3 regions of the Peribacillus frigoritolerans genome follow, and region 3 is predicted to be linked to each of the others. Evidence: riboswitches for the same ligand, from Rfam matches in the RefSeq annotation. Region 3 holds a riboswitch; each other region holds the start of a gene.
What was found. A riboswitch is a leader RNA that binds a small molecule or an ion and turns the genes downstream of it on or off. The one in region 3 is predicted to bind cyclic di-AMP.
Positions count from the first base shown of each region.

Region 1: linked by a shared signal. The riboswitch ahead of ABOA58_RS03585 (TrkH family potassium uptake protein) and the one ahead of ABOA58_RS01450 (cation:dicarboxylate symporter family transporter) in region 3 are both predicted to bind cyclic di-AMP.
Region 2: linked by a shared signal. The riboswitch ahead of ABOA58_RS13105 (hypothetical protein) and the one ahead of ABOA58_RS01450 (cation:dicarboxylate symporter family transporter) in region 3 are both predicted to bind cyclic di-AMP.

Region 1 is NZ_CP158190.1:738,763-743,053, forward strand. Features, by position in the region: gene ABOA58_RS03580 (potassium channel family protein) at 1-536, opposite strand, end outside; gene ABOA58_RS03585 (TrkH family potassium uptake protein) at 560-1,885, opposite strand; cyclic di-AMP (ydaO/yuaA leader) riboswitch at 2,062-2,204, opposite strand; gene ABOA58_RS03590 (hypothetical protein) at 2,534-2,725, shown strand; gene ABOA58_RS03595 (MFS transporter) at 3,061-4,291, shown strand, end outside.
Region 2 is NZ_CP158190.1:2,657,834-2,662,124, reverse strand. Features, by position in the region: gene kdpB (potassium-transporting ATPase subunit KdpB) at 1-232, opposite strand, end outside; gene kdpA (potassium-transporting ATPase subunit KdpA) at 255-1,928, opposite strand; gene ABOA58_RS13105 (hypothetical protein) at 2,032-2,325, opposite strand; cyclic di-AMP (ydaO/yuaA leader) riboswitch at 2,546-2,687, opposite strand; gene ABOA58_RS13100 (DUF2294 domain-containing protein) at 2,932-3,306, shown strand; gene ABOA58_RS13095 (NlpC/P60 family protein) at 3,673-4,291, opposite strand, start outside.
Region 3 is NZ_CP158190.1:287,707-291,997, reverse strand. Features, by position in the region: gene ABOA58_RS01460 (hypothetical protein) at 1-291, opposite strand, end outside; gene ABOA58_RS01455 (class I SAM-dependent methyltransferase) at 506-1,249, shown strand; gene ABOA58_RS01450 (cation:dicarboxylate symporter family transporter) at 1,309-2,568, opposite strand; cyclic di-AMP (ydaO/yuaA leader) riboswitch at 2,742-2,889, opposite strand; gene ABOA58_RS01445 (efflux RND transporter periplasmic adaptor subunit) at 3,091-4,291, opposite strand, start outside.

The DNA.
Region 1 (4,291 bases), 450 kb from region 3:
GCAATGACGCTGATATTATATTTTGCCCGTAAATCAAGCTCCCTGAGGCTTTTTCCCTTCATGCTCATGGGGAGGATGATTTCCTCGATATTGTATTCTTTAGAGAGCTCTATATAGTTCAGCATGTTAGGGGAAAGGAGCTGATTCGCGACCCGTTCCCCCATATCCCTCTCAGGATAGATGACCCAGTCGGCACCGACTTTTGTGAGCACCTGACCGTGATTTTTATTAAGTGCTTTGGCAATGACCTTTTTGATCCCAAGCTCTTTTAAAAGCAAGGTAGTTAAAATGCTCGATTGCATGTCATTTCCGATGGCTACGATGACACAATCGAAATTACGGATTCCGATTGCTTTCAATGTCTCTTCTTCAGTCGTGTCCGCCATGACCGCATGGGTAACGTTCAGTTCCGCATTCTCGACTCTTTCCTCGTTGACATCAATACCCAAAACCTCTTGACCGGCCGTATATAATCTATGGGCCACACTGGTTCCAAATCTGCCTAAACCTATCACGGCGTATTGTCGTTTTCCCATCTTTTACACTCCTCCATTCATTATTAACCAATCATGATTTTCCCTTTTGGCCGGCGGAACGGATCTGGCTTGCGCCTCATGGCGATAGCAAAGGCCAAAGTCAAAGGACCCACCCGGCCTGCAAACATCGTGAAAATGATGAGCATCCGGCCAACCGGTGATAATTCTGGGGTCAAACCCATTGAAAGTCCCACGGTGGCGAAAGCTGAAGTGGCTTCGAACAAAATCATCAAGAAGTCAGTTCCGCTTTCAGTGATGGTCAGCAGAATGGAGATGATTGAAACCACGAATACACCAATGAATGTGACGGATAATGCTTTAAAAATCGTTTCACTCACGATGCGGTGGCGGAACAATACCACATCACCCTTACCTTTAATCTGTGACCAAACCGTTCCGACAAGCGTCGCCAATGTAGTCGTTTTAATCCCGCCGCCAGTCGATCCGGGTGATGCCCCAACGAACATCAAGAAAATGATGAGCAGTAATGTAGGCTGAGTTAAATCAGGGATATTCAGCGTGTTGGAGCCTGCCGTCCGTGGTGATACCGATTGAAATAAAGACGACAGCGTTTTACCCATGAAAGATAAAGGCTGCAATGTCTTTGGGTTACCAAACTCGAATAAAAAGATTAAAATCGCGCCGGCAATCGTAAGGGTCAAGCTAGTCGTCAGAACTATCTTCGTATGTACGGATAAACGATGTGTATTCCGATATTCGTATATTTCATTCATCACGATAAAGCCTATCCCGCCAAACGTGATGAGGAAGGCGACGGTAAGAGTTACGAATGGATCCGATACATAAGGGGTCAAACTCCTGAATTCCCCCATTAAATCAAAGCCGGCATTATTGAAATTCGAGATGGAATGAAAAACACCGTAATAGATCGCCTTGCCGATTGGCATGTCAAAAGAAAAGCGAATCGATAAAATAAGGGCACCCATGCCCTCAATGATGGCCGTGAAAATTAAAAGCCGTTTCACTAACCTGACTACACCTGCCATGGATAGATTATTTAAGGACTCCTGCAAGAGTAACCTGCCTTTTAAAGAAATCTTTTTGCCTAATAATAAAAAGAAAAACGTCGCAAATGTCATGAACCCTAAGCCGCCTACCTGAATCAATGTTAGGATGACCAACTCACCAAAAGTGGTGAAGGTCGATCCCGTATCCACTACGACCAGTCCTGTTACACATGTAGCTGAAGTCGAGGTGAATAAAGCATCCAGAAAAGAAAGACCATTTCCATTTTCTGTGGAAATCGGCAGGGTCAATAAATAGGCCCCAATAAGTATCAGGATGGCAAAGCCGAGTACAAGTATTTTTGGCGGATCCAATTTTGTCATTCTCAAATGATCATCCCTACCCATAAAAAAATTGTGTAAAACTGTATGACATTTCAATCATCAATCTGCTTTTCGAATCTTTTTAAAGGCATAATAAAAAGACCTGCGAAAAACCTCGAACTGCTGTTTTGTCACAAAAAGCGTGCAAAATAAGCTCCCGAAATAGGCGGTCTTATGACCTCCTTCGCTTTAGCCGACGAAGTTAGCTGACGGGTAGGATGGCGAAAGAGCTGATCTCATCCCTTCTGCAAGGCAGAATTAACCCCAAATGATTGGGTCCTCCGTACTCATTTTCCATGAGTTTTGGCCGAAATGCATTAAATTGATAAACGTATTCTACTCCCATCATTTAGCAGTTGTAAACCCCTAAATCGTAAAAAAATATTTCTTTAACAAAACTGAAAATTTACGTTTTATTTACATTTAGAAAACGTATTGACAAATATTAGTTAGCACATTATGATAGGTTCGATTAATCCAATTATGATAACCGGCATCGATGTACTTTATTCAATAGTTTCAAACAAAACATGCTATTGCGAATCAAAATTTGTAACATATATATTATGTTTCTTTTGTAAAAGATAAAGGTAAAAGCAGTACATTATTATTTAAATTCAATACATTTTATTAAAAAGGCGGGCAATTATGGAGAAGACGTTCAATAGATATGTTATTAATGCTACAGGCAAGGGTGGCCAAACATATTTAACACAATGCCAGGATAAAGATGCACTTAGGAAATGGATAGCCGATCATGAGGATCAAATCATCATGAATGAGTTAAGGATAACGGATAAGAAAAAGAATCCGTTTTTAAAATTGTTTTCCCTAAGGTAAATCAACTGAATCCAACATTCATTAGCGGTATTCAATTATGTATTCCTGTGTTCTATCCGGAACGCTGAGCGAAAAATCCATATCTTGTTTTGCTTTTAAACTCATTTATTTTGAATGAGTTTTTTTGCGTTATTTACATTATAAAAACATTAATGTTAAAATTTAGTAATTAAGTAGGCGTAAAGAGGAGAAAAGTAAATGAAATGACCACTTTCCAAAAGAGCCTTGAACGGCAGCCGAGGATAGTTAGGGGGGGGCACCGCAAATTGATCTCGTCCCGAGACGCATTGCTGGGGGACCGGGTTTTTTATTATTCGGTCAAAGGGGGAGAAGCGATGAAATTAAGAAATACATTAGTATCTTGGAAATACCCTTCCATTCTTTTGTGTGGAATAGGAATCTCCAACTTTGGTTCTTGGGTTTATTTCATTGCCCTTAATTTAATCGTTCTGGATATGACTGATTCAGCCTTGGCGGTAGCTGGTCTTTATATCGTTAAACTGATGGCTGCCATATTAACGAATGTGTGGGCAGGCAGCGTGATTGACCGGATAAATAAGCGGAATCTTATGATGGCACTTGACCTATTTCGCACGGTATTCATAGCCTTGCTGCCATTGACTTCTTCTATTTGGGTCATCTATTCCCTTGTCTTCGTGATCAATATGGCAGGGGCCATGTTCGTAACAACATCAAGGTCGTATATTACAAAATTAATTCCCGTTGAACAGAGGAAACCATTTAACTCATTACGTAGCTTAATGGATTCTGGAGCTTTTTTGATTGGACCGGCGCTAGCGGGGATCCTTTTCATGATCGGTACGCCCGTTTTAGCGATTTATATTAACGCGGCTGCCTTATTACTATCCGGTATCATCACCCTATTCATGCCTAATCTTGAAAAGGATCATCCCCTTGAACAATCCAGTCATTACCTGTCTTGGACCATCATGAAAAAGGATTGGGGCATCGTCCTGGACTTCAGCCGGAAATCTTCCTACATCATGCTCATTTATTTCTTATTCAGCTGCATGGTGGTGATGGAAACGGCTATCGATTCCCAAGAAGCGGCGTTTGCCAAGGCCGTGCTCTTTTTGTCGGACAGCGATTACGGATTCCTTGTAAGCATCGCCGGGGCAGGCATCATTGCTGGGGCCATAGTCAATGTCGTATTCATCAGTAAAGTGAAAATCTCGCACATGATCGGTCTTGGATCTTTATTTGTCTCGATAGGTTATATGATCTTTGCCTATTCGAATTCCTTTTCAATGGCCGCCATCGGATTTTTCATCATTGCCTTTTCATTGGCTTTTGCCAACACCGGCTTTCAGACCTTTTATCAAAATAATATTCCGGTGGAAATCATGGGCAGGGTCGGAAGTGTTTTTGGTTTGTTAGAAGCATTATTGATCATCATGTCTACCGCAATTGTTGGTGTTTCAGCTCATTTCATTTCGATTCGGTTCGTGGTGATTTCAGGTTCCATGATCATGTTCGCTTTATCAATTTTATTGTCGATGCTTAGTATGAATACCTCCAAAAGGAGGTATTATTCCGTTGGTGATG
Region 2 (4,291 bases), 2.4 Mb from region 3:
AAATGATCGTTACGAATAAAATGATGGTTACTGCAACGTTATACCCCCTATCAGACACTCCGCCAAGAAGCGCAGGAAATATTGATAGAAGAAGCGTAATGGCAAACCCCACTTCCACTACAAACATGACTGGATTGCGTGACATAACTCTTGGATTCATTTTTTTGAGTGCATCTTTACCAGCCTCGTAAACAATATTCTTATTTACATTCGCTATTCGCTCTATGCTCATTTGAAATGCCCCTTTTCAACATTTATCTTATCGTAAGCCACTCAGCAACTGGTCCAAGTGCAATTATTGGAAAGAAAGTCAAAGCTCCAATAATCAAAACTGAAGCTAAAAGAATGACAAAGAACGTACCATTATCCGTTTTGAATGTTCCGATAGTCTCAGGAACACGCTTCTTTACCAGTAATGATCCTGCGACTGCAATCATGGCAATCATTGAAAAATAACGTCCGAATAACATGACTAAACCAGTGGAAACATTCCAAAAAGGGGTATTGTCTCCTAATCCTTCAAAACCCGAACCATTATTTGCTGCTGAAGAGGTAAACTCATAAACTACTTGAGTAATACCATGAAAGCCCGGGTTTGATATAGCTGCTGAACCCATTTGTGTCGCTAAAGCGATGGCAGATGGAACTAATATGATCAATGGGTGGATCAGAATCGCTATAGCTATTAACTTCATCTCCCGGCCTTCAATTTTCTTACCCAAAAACTCAGGTGTACGTCCCACCATAAGTCCGGCAAGAAATACAGCCAATATTGAGTACATGAGAATATTGACCGTACCCACACCATCGCCGCCAAATACACAGTTCACCATCATCATTGCAAGTGGAGCTATACTTCCCAGCGGTGTTAAGGTATCATGCATATTATTTACCGATCCTGTAGTTGCAGCTGTAGTTATACTGGTGAATAATGCACTCTGAGCCACCCCGAAGCGCACCTCTTTCCCCTCCATGCTCCCCTCCGTTTGTGAGAGGCCAATTTGCTCCAAAGCTGGATTACCATTTTTCTCATTAATATACGTAATGCTTAAGAAGAGTAATAACATGAATGCCATCGCCGAAAATAGGATCCAGCCTAGCTTCTTATTCCTCGCCATATATCCAAAAGTCAACGGAAGGGCAGAAGGTATAAGAAACATGGATAATATTTCCAAGACATTCGTGAAACCATTAGGATTTTCAAATGGATGGGCTGAGTTGACCCCAAAGAACCCTCCCCCATTTGTGCCTATGTGCTTTATGGATTCTAGTGCCGCTACAGGTCCCCTTGCTATATTTTGGGTGTCTCCTTCCAATGTTGTCGCAACTGTCGTTGGGCTAAATGTTTGCGGTACGCCTTGGGATACTAGGACTAAACCAATCAATATCGATAAGGGAAGCAGAACCCGGGTAATCGTTCGGATTACATCCACATAGAAGTTTCCTAGACTCCGGTGGCTTGTTAAGCCCCTAAAAAAAGCCATACATAAAGCAATGCCGGTGGCCGGGGTAGTGAACATCAAGAATATGATCACTGCCATTTGAGATAAATAAGAAAGTCCCGATTCTCCACTATAATGCTGTAAATTGGTATTCGTAAGAAAGCTTGCAGCTGTATTCAGTGCCAACAATGGCTCCATGTTGTCAATCTTACTGGGGTTGCCAGGTAACTCCCCTTGGAAGCGAATGATAATATAAGAGATTATGAACATCACTAAATTACTTATCAGCAGTGCCTTGGCGTACTGCTGCCATTTCATATCTCCCGTTTTAATGCCGGATAGCTTAAAGATAAACCTTTCCATCCTTCCAAACACGCGATCTTGTTTCGTTAATTCAAGGGAATAAACATCCGTTAAATATTTAGCCATTGGTATCGCCAATACAACCGCAATTGCCAATACCACAACGATTTGCAATAGCTCCATTTACTTCTCCTCCGTAAGTCACCCTTAGTATTTTTCCGGATATATGAGGGCATGTATTAAATACAACGTTACCGCCCCGACGATTATCAATAAGAACATCTCCCTACGCTCCCTTTGCAATGACTTTATTACAAAAATGAATGAATCCTAAAAAGAATACTAACGGTATAGCCATTAATGAAATTGCTATACTATCCATTTTTTTCTTCTCTCCTCCCGCATAATAAAGCCTATTTTCTCCTTCTCCTTCACCTCCTTTAAGATACGTTTCATTAAACTGTTCTTTTTGTTCAGAAAGACGTGCTTTAAGGCATAAAAAAAATAGACCAATGTTACTTTTCCCCCAGTTTGCAGCGCTGCACAAATGCAATCTCCTTCCTACAGCGTCATGAACCATGACGCATCAGAAAAAGAAAGATATACAGAAACAAACATTTTGTTGGAGAAAAAGTAATCATTGGTCTACTTAACGCCCAGCAAGCATTAGCGCCTACTCCACGATCCGTCTTCCAAGAAACCTTTTCAATTATAGGCATAATAAAAAGACCTACGGAAATGTCAGATTGCCATTTTGCTATAGCATAACAAAAAAGCCTCCTGAATCAAGGTGGTCTTATGACCTCCTTCGCTTTAGCCGACGAAGTTAGCTGACGGGTAGGATGGCGAAAGAGTATCTCATCCCTTCTGCAAATGCAGAATTAACCCCAAAAATAGTGGGTCCTCCGTTCTCAATCACTTGAGATTTGGCCGGTATCTAATTGTTTTTCATGAGGATTATTGTACGCTCCTCATTCAAGGTTTGTAAACTAATAAAAACCATTAAAAACCTCCATATTTGATTAATTAAGACGATATTCACCCAATTTATCAGCAAGAATATTATATTTCTTCAATTTACTAACTTTTTCACTTTTTTCTAAAGTTTTACAAACAGTTATTGACAGGAACTTCGACGTGGCATTATGATAAATCCCATAAATTCATCAGATTAACTGGAGGCATTATGTCAATTACAAAGAAAAGGATCGAAGCTGAAATAAGCGAAGCATTCATTAAATTCCAGCGTGAATTGATTGGAAGAGGACCTCAGGAAACTAAAACATATATAATCAATGATATGTTGATAACCCGTTTCAAGGGTGTCCTTACTGTAGAGGAAAAGCACCTTGTGAGTCACAATTCAGGCAAAAAACTTGTCAAAAAAATGCGTTCACTACTTCGTGAAATGTACACTAAGGATTATGAAAAAATAGTTGAAGATCTTACCGGTTGTAAAGTACTTTCATCCCACAGTGATATTAGCACTAAAACAGGCGAAAGAATCGAAGTTTTCATTATGGATAAGGATTTGGAACGTCTTTTTGAAACCATCAAATAAAAGTTACAATTCTTCCACTTAAATATTATATTAAAATAGTTTTTAGTAAAACTTATATTTAGAAACATCAGTGGGGACAATCATTATTTTCCCCTACTGATGTTTTTTATGGTTAACTTTTCTTTTAACCACCTTTATCATCAAACATTCTCCAATTAAACCACCTGCTAGAAAATAAATAAAAGCGGTTGAATAATCTCCTTTTCAAATTAAATCCCCAAAATTATTATATCAATAAAATTCCTTTTTTTCGATTATTGTCAGAATCATCACCTCGGATTCTCCTGTAACTTTTACTATCAAAACAATAATCTATTTCCATAACCCACCAGATACTATTTTTATCGGAGTTTATATTATTGAGCATCAATCGATATATCTTCTTGCTCCGGCATATTCCTCTCCGTATCCCGATGTTTTTATTTCATCTATCCTTACATGTGTTGAGCTGTTAGGCGAATGGATCATTTTGCCGTCACCAATATACATTCCGACATGATGGACCCTTCCTTTCCCTTTATCATAGGCAAAAAATAGTAAGTCACCTGGTTGAAGATTTTCTTGTTCCACCTTTTTTCCATGTTGCGCCTGAACGGAAGAGTCCCTTGGGATCGTTATTCCATTAGCATGATACATGGTATACGTAAATCCAGAACAGTCAAATCCAAAACCGGACATTCCAGCCCATAGGTAAGGTAGCCCTAAAAATCCTTTTCCTGTTTCAACGATGTCCTTTCCGGTTGGAGCAGGTATTTGATTGTCATTTTGATAGACTGATACGTCCTGCTTTTCTATCCATTTCGCTCCATTACTCGGTGTCATCACCTTCACTTTATCTTTTTTCACCTGCAATAACGGGAGGCGGGTATCGAAGCTGACCTCCATGAATTCGGACCGAAGTTTCGAATCCGAATAAAGCCAAGTCTTTGGGGCATTTACAAGGGCGAATCCTCGTTTAAATTGCTTCTCAAAAGAATTTCCGTCT
Region 3 (4,291 bases):
TCCATCCAATTCATCCAACCCTTCTCTTTCTTCAAAATCGATCCAACAGAAATCTCCATATGCCCGGACATTTTCTTTAACTAGCTTCGCAATATCTTCAGATGAAGCACTCTCTAGCAGGACATTCAAATTGTATTCCCCGCCATTGAATTCATGTTTCAATAATAAGATGGAATCCAAGGTATATGGCAGCGAATAGACGAATTCACGAAAATTGAGTCCATTGAAAAGGACAAACCGTTCGGAAGCCTGCATATACATATATAAGATATCATTGCTATCATTCTTCATAACCTGACCCCCTCCGAGCTCTTAATCAATAATGTTATTTTACCAAACTTTTGGGTTTTCACGTAAGTTATATAACCCCCAATATTAATCATCATCAGCACCATGTGAATAATGCGAAACATGTACTCCATATTAACCAATATGTTAAGGAACACACTCGACAAACTAGAAATATCCATATTATAGTAAGAATGAAGATTTGGAGGATTAAATCATGGATAAAATTGAAAAAGGTTTTATCATTAATTCTTTTCATGGAGCCGCTTCCGTTTATGCTGATGCAACTAAAAAATTAGGTCTGTGGCAATCAGAGAATTATGCATTCGAAAAATATTTAAATCGGAAAGATGCAATCCTTGATATCGGATGCGGTACAGGAAGAACCACCTTCGCTCTATATAAAAAAGGATTCCAAAATCTAACGGGAATCGACCTGACTCCTGCCATGCTTAATGAAGCCGAAAAAATAGGGCATGAATATAACCTGGACATACCCTTTTTCCTTGGCGATGCAACCGACCTCCCTTTCAACGACACATCATTCGATAAAGCAATCTTCGCTTTTAATGGTTTAATGCAAATTCCCCAGCGAAAAAACCGCACATTGGCTTTAAAAGAAATCAACCGTATTTTAAAACCTGAAGGACTCTTCATTTTCACAACACATGACCGTGATAAAAACGAAAATTACCTGAACTTCTGGGAGCAAGAGGAAATGATTTGGTGTGTTGGTAAACAAGATGAGAGGCTTTATGAATTTGGGGATATTTTCACATCCGGAAAGACGCTTCAGGAAGATACTTACCTCCATATCCCAACTAAACTTGAAGTCCTTGAGTGCCTGGAGGAAGCACGGTTTACAGTCATCGAAAGCTTTTATCGAAGTGAATTATTCCATGAAAACGATGATGTCATCGCTTTCTCTTCCGATTGCCGCTTCTGGATCGTCCAAAAATAAGGTAGAACTTTTTAATTCAAAAAAAATCCAGAGTGAAATGTCACTCTGGATTTTTTGTATTAAGAAACTTGTTCTAATTCTTTTTTGGAAGGAGGGTTGAATTGACCTTCCCATTTAGAGATAACGATTGCCGCAAGTGAATTACCGATAACGTTTACTACTGTACGTCCCATATCAAGAATACGGTCGATACCGGCAATAAATGCTAGACCTTCAATAGGAATACCGACAGTTCCCAATGTCGCTAAAAGAACTACGAAAGATACACCTGGTACACCAGCAATCCCTTTGGATGTGATCATTAACACTAGCATCAGCGTAATTTGCTCATACACGCTTAAATCGATTCCGTACATTTGAGCGATGAAGATAGCTGCTAACGCTTGGTATAATGTAGAACCATCAAGGTTAAAAGAGTATCCAGTCGGGATAACAAATGTAGCAATATGTTTCGGACATCCCGCTTTCTCCATTTTTTCCATGATTTTCGGAAGAACCGCTTCAGAACTTGCAGTAGAGAAAGCAAGAATCAATTCTTCTTTTAGAAGTTTAATCAATGTAAAGATATTGAATCCTACAAATTTTGCAATAAGACCCAGGATGACAATTACAAAGAAAATCATTGTTCCGTAAACAGAAAGCGCTAACTTTCCTAACGGAATTAAAGATTCCAAACCGAACTTGGAGATAGTCACACCGATTAATGCAAATACACCGATAGGAGCGAATTTCATGACCATGTTAGTCAGGTAGAACATTCCTTCAGCTACACCTTGGAAGAAACGGAATACTGGTTTACCTTTTTCACCGATGGCCGCAATACTAAGTCCAAACAACACGGAGAAGAAAATGATCGCTAGCATATCGCCTTCTACCATTGCTTTAACTGGATTGGATGGTACGATGTGCACGAGTGTATCTACGAACGATTCATGCTGCTTAGTTTCTGCTGTATCAACATATGTGGAGATATCAGTTTGTTCCAGTTTATCCATATTCACACCAGCACCAGGCTGGATAATATTCGCTGAAATTAAACCAACAGCAATCGCTATCATAGTTACAACAACAAAGTATGATAATGATTTAGCACCTAGTTTACCTACCGCTTTCAAATCACCTACACCGGCAACTGCAACGATAAGGCTGGATACGATGATCGGCACTACGATCATTTTAATCATTCGTAGGAAAATGTCTCCGAATGGCTGTAAAAAGCTTTGGGCCGACTCATTACCATAAAAAATGGCACCAACGATAATCCCTAGAATTAAACCAATGAAAATTTGGCTAGCTAAACTTAATTTGAATTTCTTCATTTACTTTCCTCACCTTCCATAAAGTCTTTGATGCAAAAACATTTTTGTCTCGGTAAGGGAAACAAGATACTAATAAAAAGAAAGTAATTTTTCTTTTTTTGAAAAACTCTGTCTTTACGCCGAAAAAAAAGACACTTCATGTGTCGATTTCTTATTGGCGTGAATATTCACACATGTTCCCTTAAAGACGCTGACGAGGTTAGCTGTCGGGTTAGGAATTGGAAACACAAATGCCCTTTCATTTCTGAATTCACCCCTAGCGGATAAAATCCACAAAAATGGGTCCCCCGTTCTTGGAATAAGATTAAGCGAGTTAACTTATAATAAAATATTATACTAAAAATGATAATCTGTAAATATTAATTCGCATTAGTTCTAGAAAAAATCTTTAAATATGTCTGAATATTCTGCATTAAAGACTATTGTATCTATAATTACTCTTCCCGATTTTTAATCATATAAGTTATATTGATATATAATTAAGAACTAATTTGACATCACCTCTCTTGATGTAAGAAGCGGTTATTTTTCCAAAATGCCAAGCAACAGATATCTTACTTTTTCCCTAGAGGTGAATTTTTTATAAGTTGCCGCTTTCACTTTTTCAAATTGGATTGGGGTAATAAAATAAGAATGGTTCTTCGCCACATCCGGCTCCATTAGGATGACGTCACCCACCGACGGTCCCTTTATGATTTCTTGCATCCCTTCAGCCTTAAGCCCTTTTGTAATGTAATGTTTATCCACATAGCCTTTTTTAGTCAATTTGTAAACATAAGGCTGTTTATGGTATTGTACCGCCTCTATAGGAATGGAGGGTACACCTGCTTTCTCATTGGTTATTACAGTAAGGTTCACTTTGGATCCCACCAACAAAGCTTCCGTTTCTTCACCTTCCGATTCGATTAGTGCCTGAAATGGAAATCTGTTATCTTTTTTTAATGACGGCTCTTCAGCGGGATAGGAATGGATGCGGCCTATCTTCCCTTTCAATGCCGTTTTTGAATCAGAGGAACTTGCTTTTATAGTCATGCCCACTTCAGCCTTTTTCATTTCCTCTTCGGTGAAATCCCCTTCAATTGCCATATTTGTCGAAACAATGGATATAATGGGATTATTCAGGTTTTTATTGATATTTTTAACTACACCATCAGCCTCACTCGTCGACATGATCGCACCGGACTGACCCTCAATTGAACTTAATTTAGCGTCAAGCATTTTCACTTTTTCATTCAAGCTGTTTTTTTCCAGTTCCTGCTTGTACATTTCTTGCTCAATGTTACTTTTAATAAGATCTGAGGAACTTGTTGTTATATCAATTTTCAAGTTTTTTTCCACCGATTCATCAATGGCTGCTTTTTCAGGGTTACTGGTCAGGTTCCCTTGATAAGACCTCAACTTCCCTATGTATTCCTCAATCCCTGCAATTTCTCCCTCAGCTTCCGTTTTCTCTGCTTCTATATTCGCTTTAAGAGCATCAAGTTCAGTCGTCGTATACTCAAACAACGAGGAGCCAGCCGTAATCGCATCGCCTTCTTTAACAAGGAATTTCTTAAAATCATTTTTCTTGGTGTCAAAATAGATATCATACTCTTCTACAGGTTTAATTACCCCATTTGTTTGAATAGTATCCGTAATTGTATCTTTTTTTACCTTTGTCCAGTTTTCAACGAAAACAGTTCGTTCCACTTTGCTTTCTTTTTTTTCAATAAGGTATAAATTA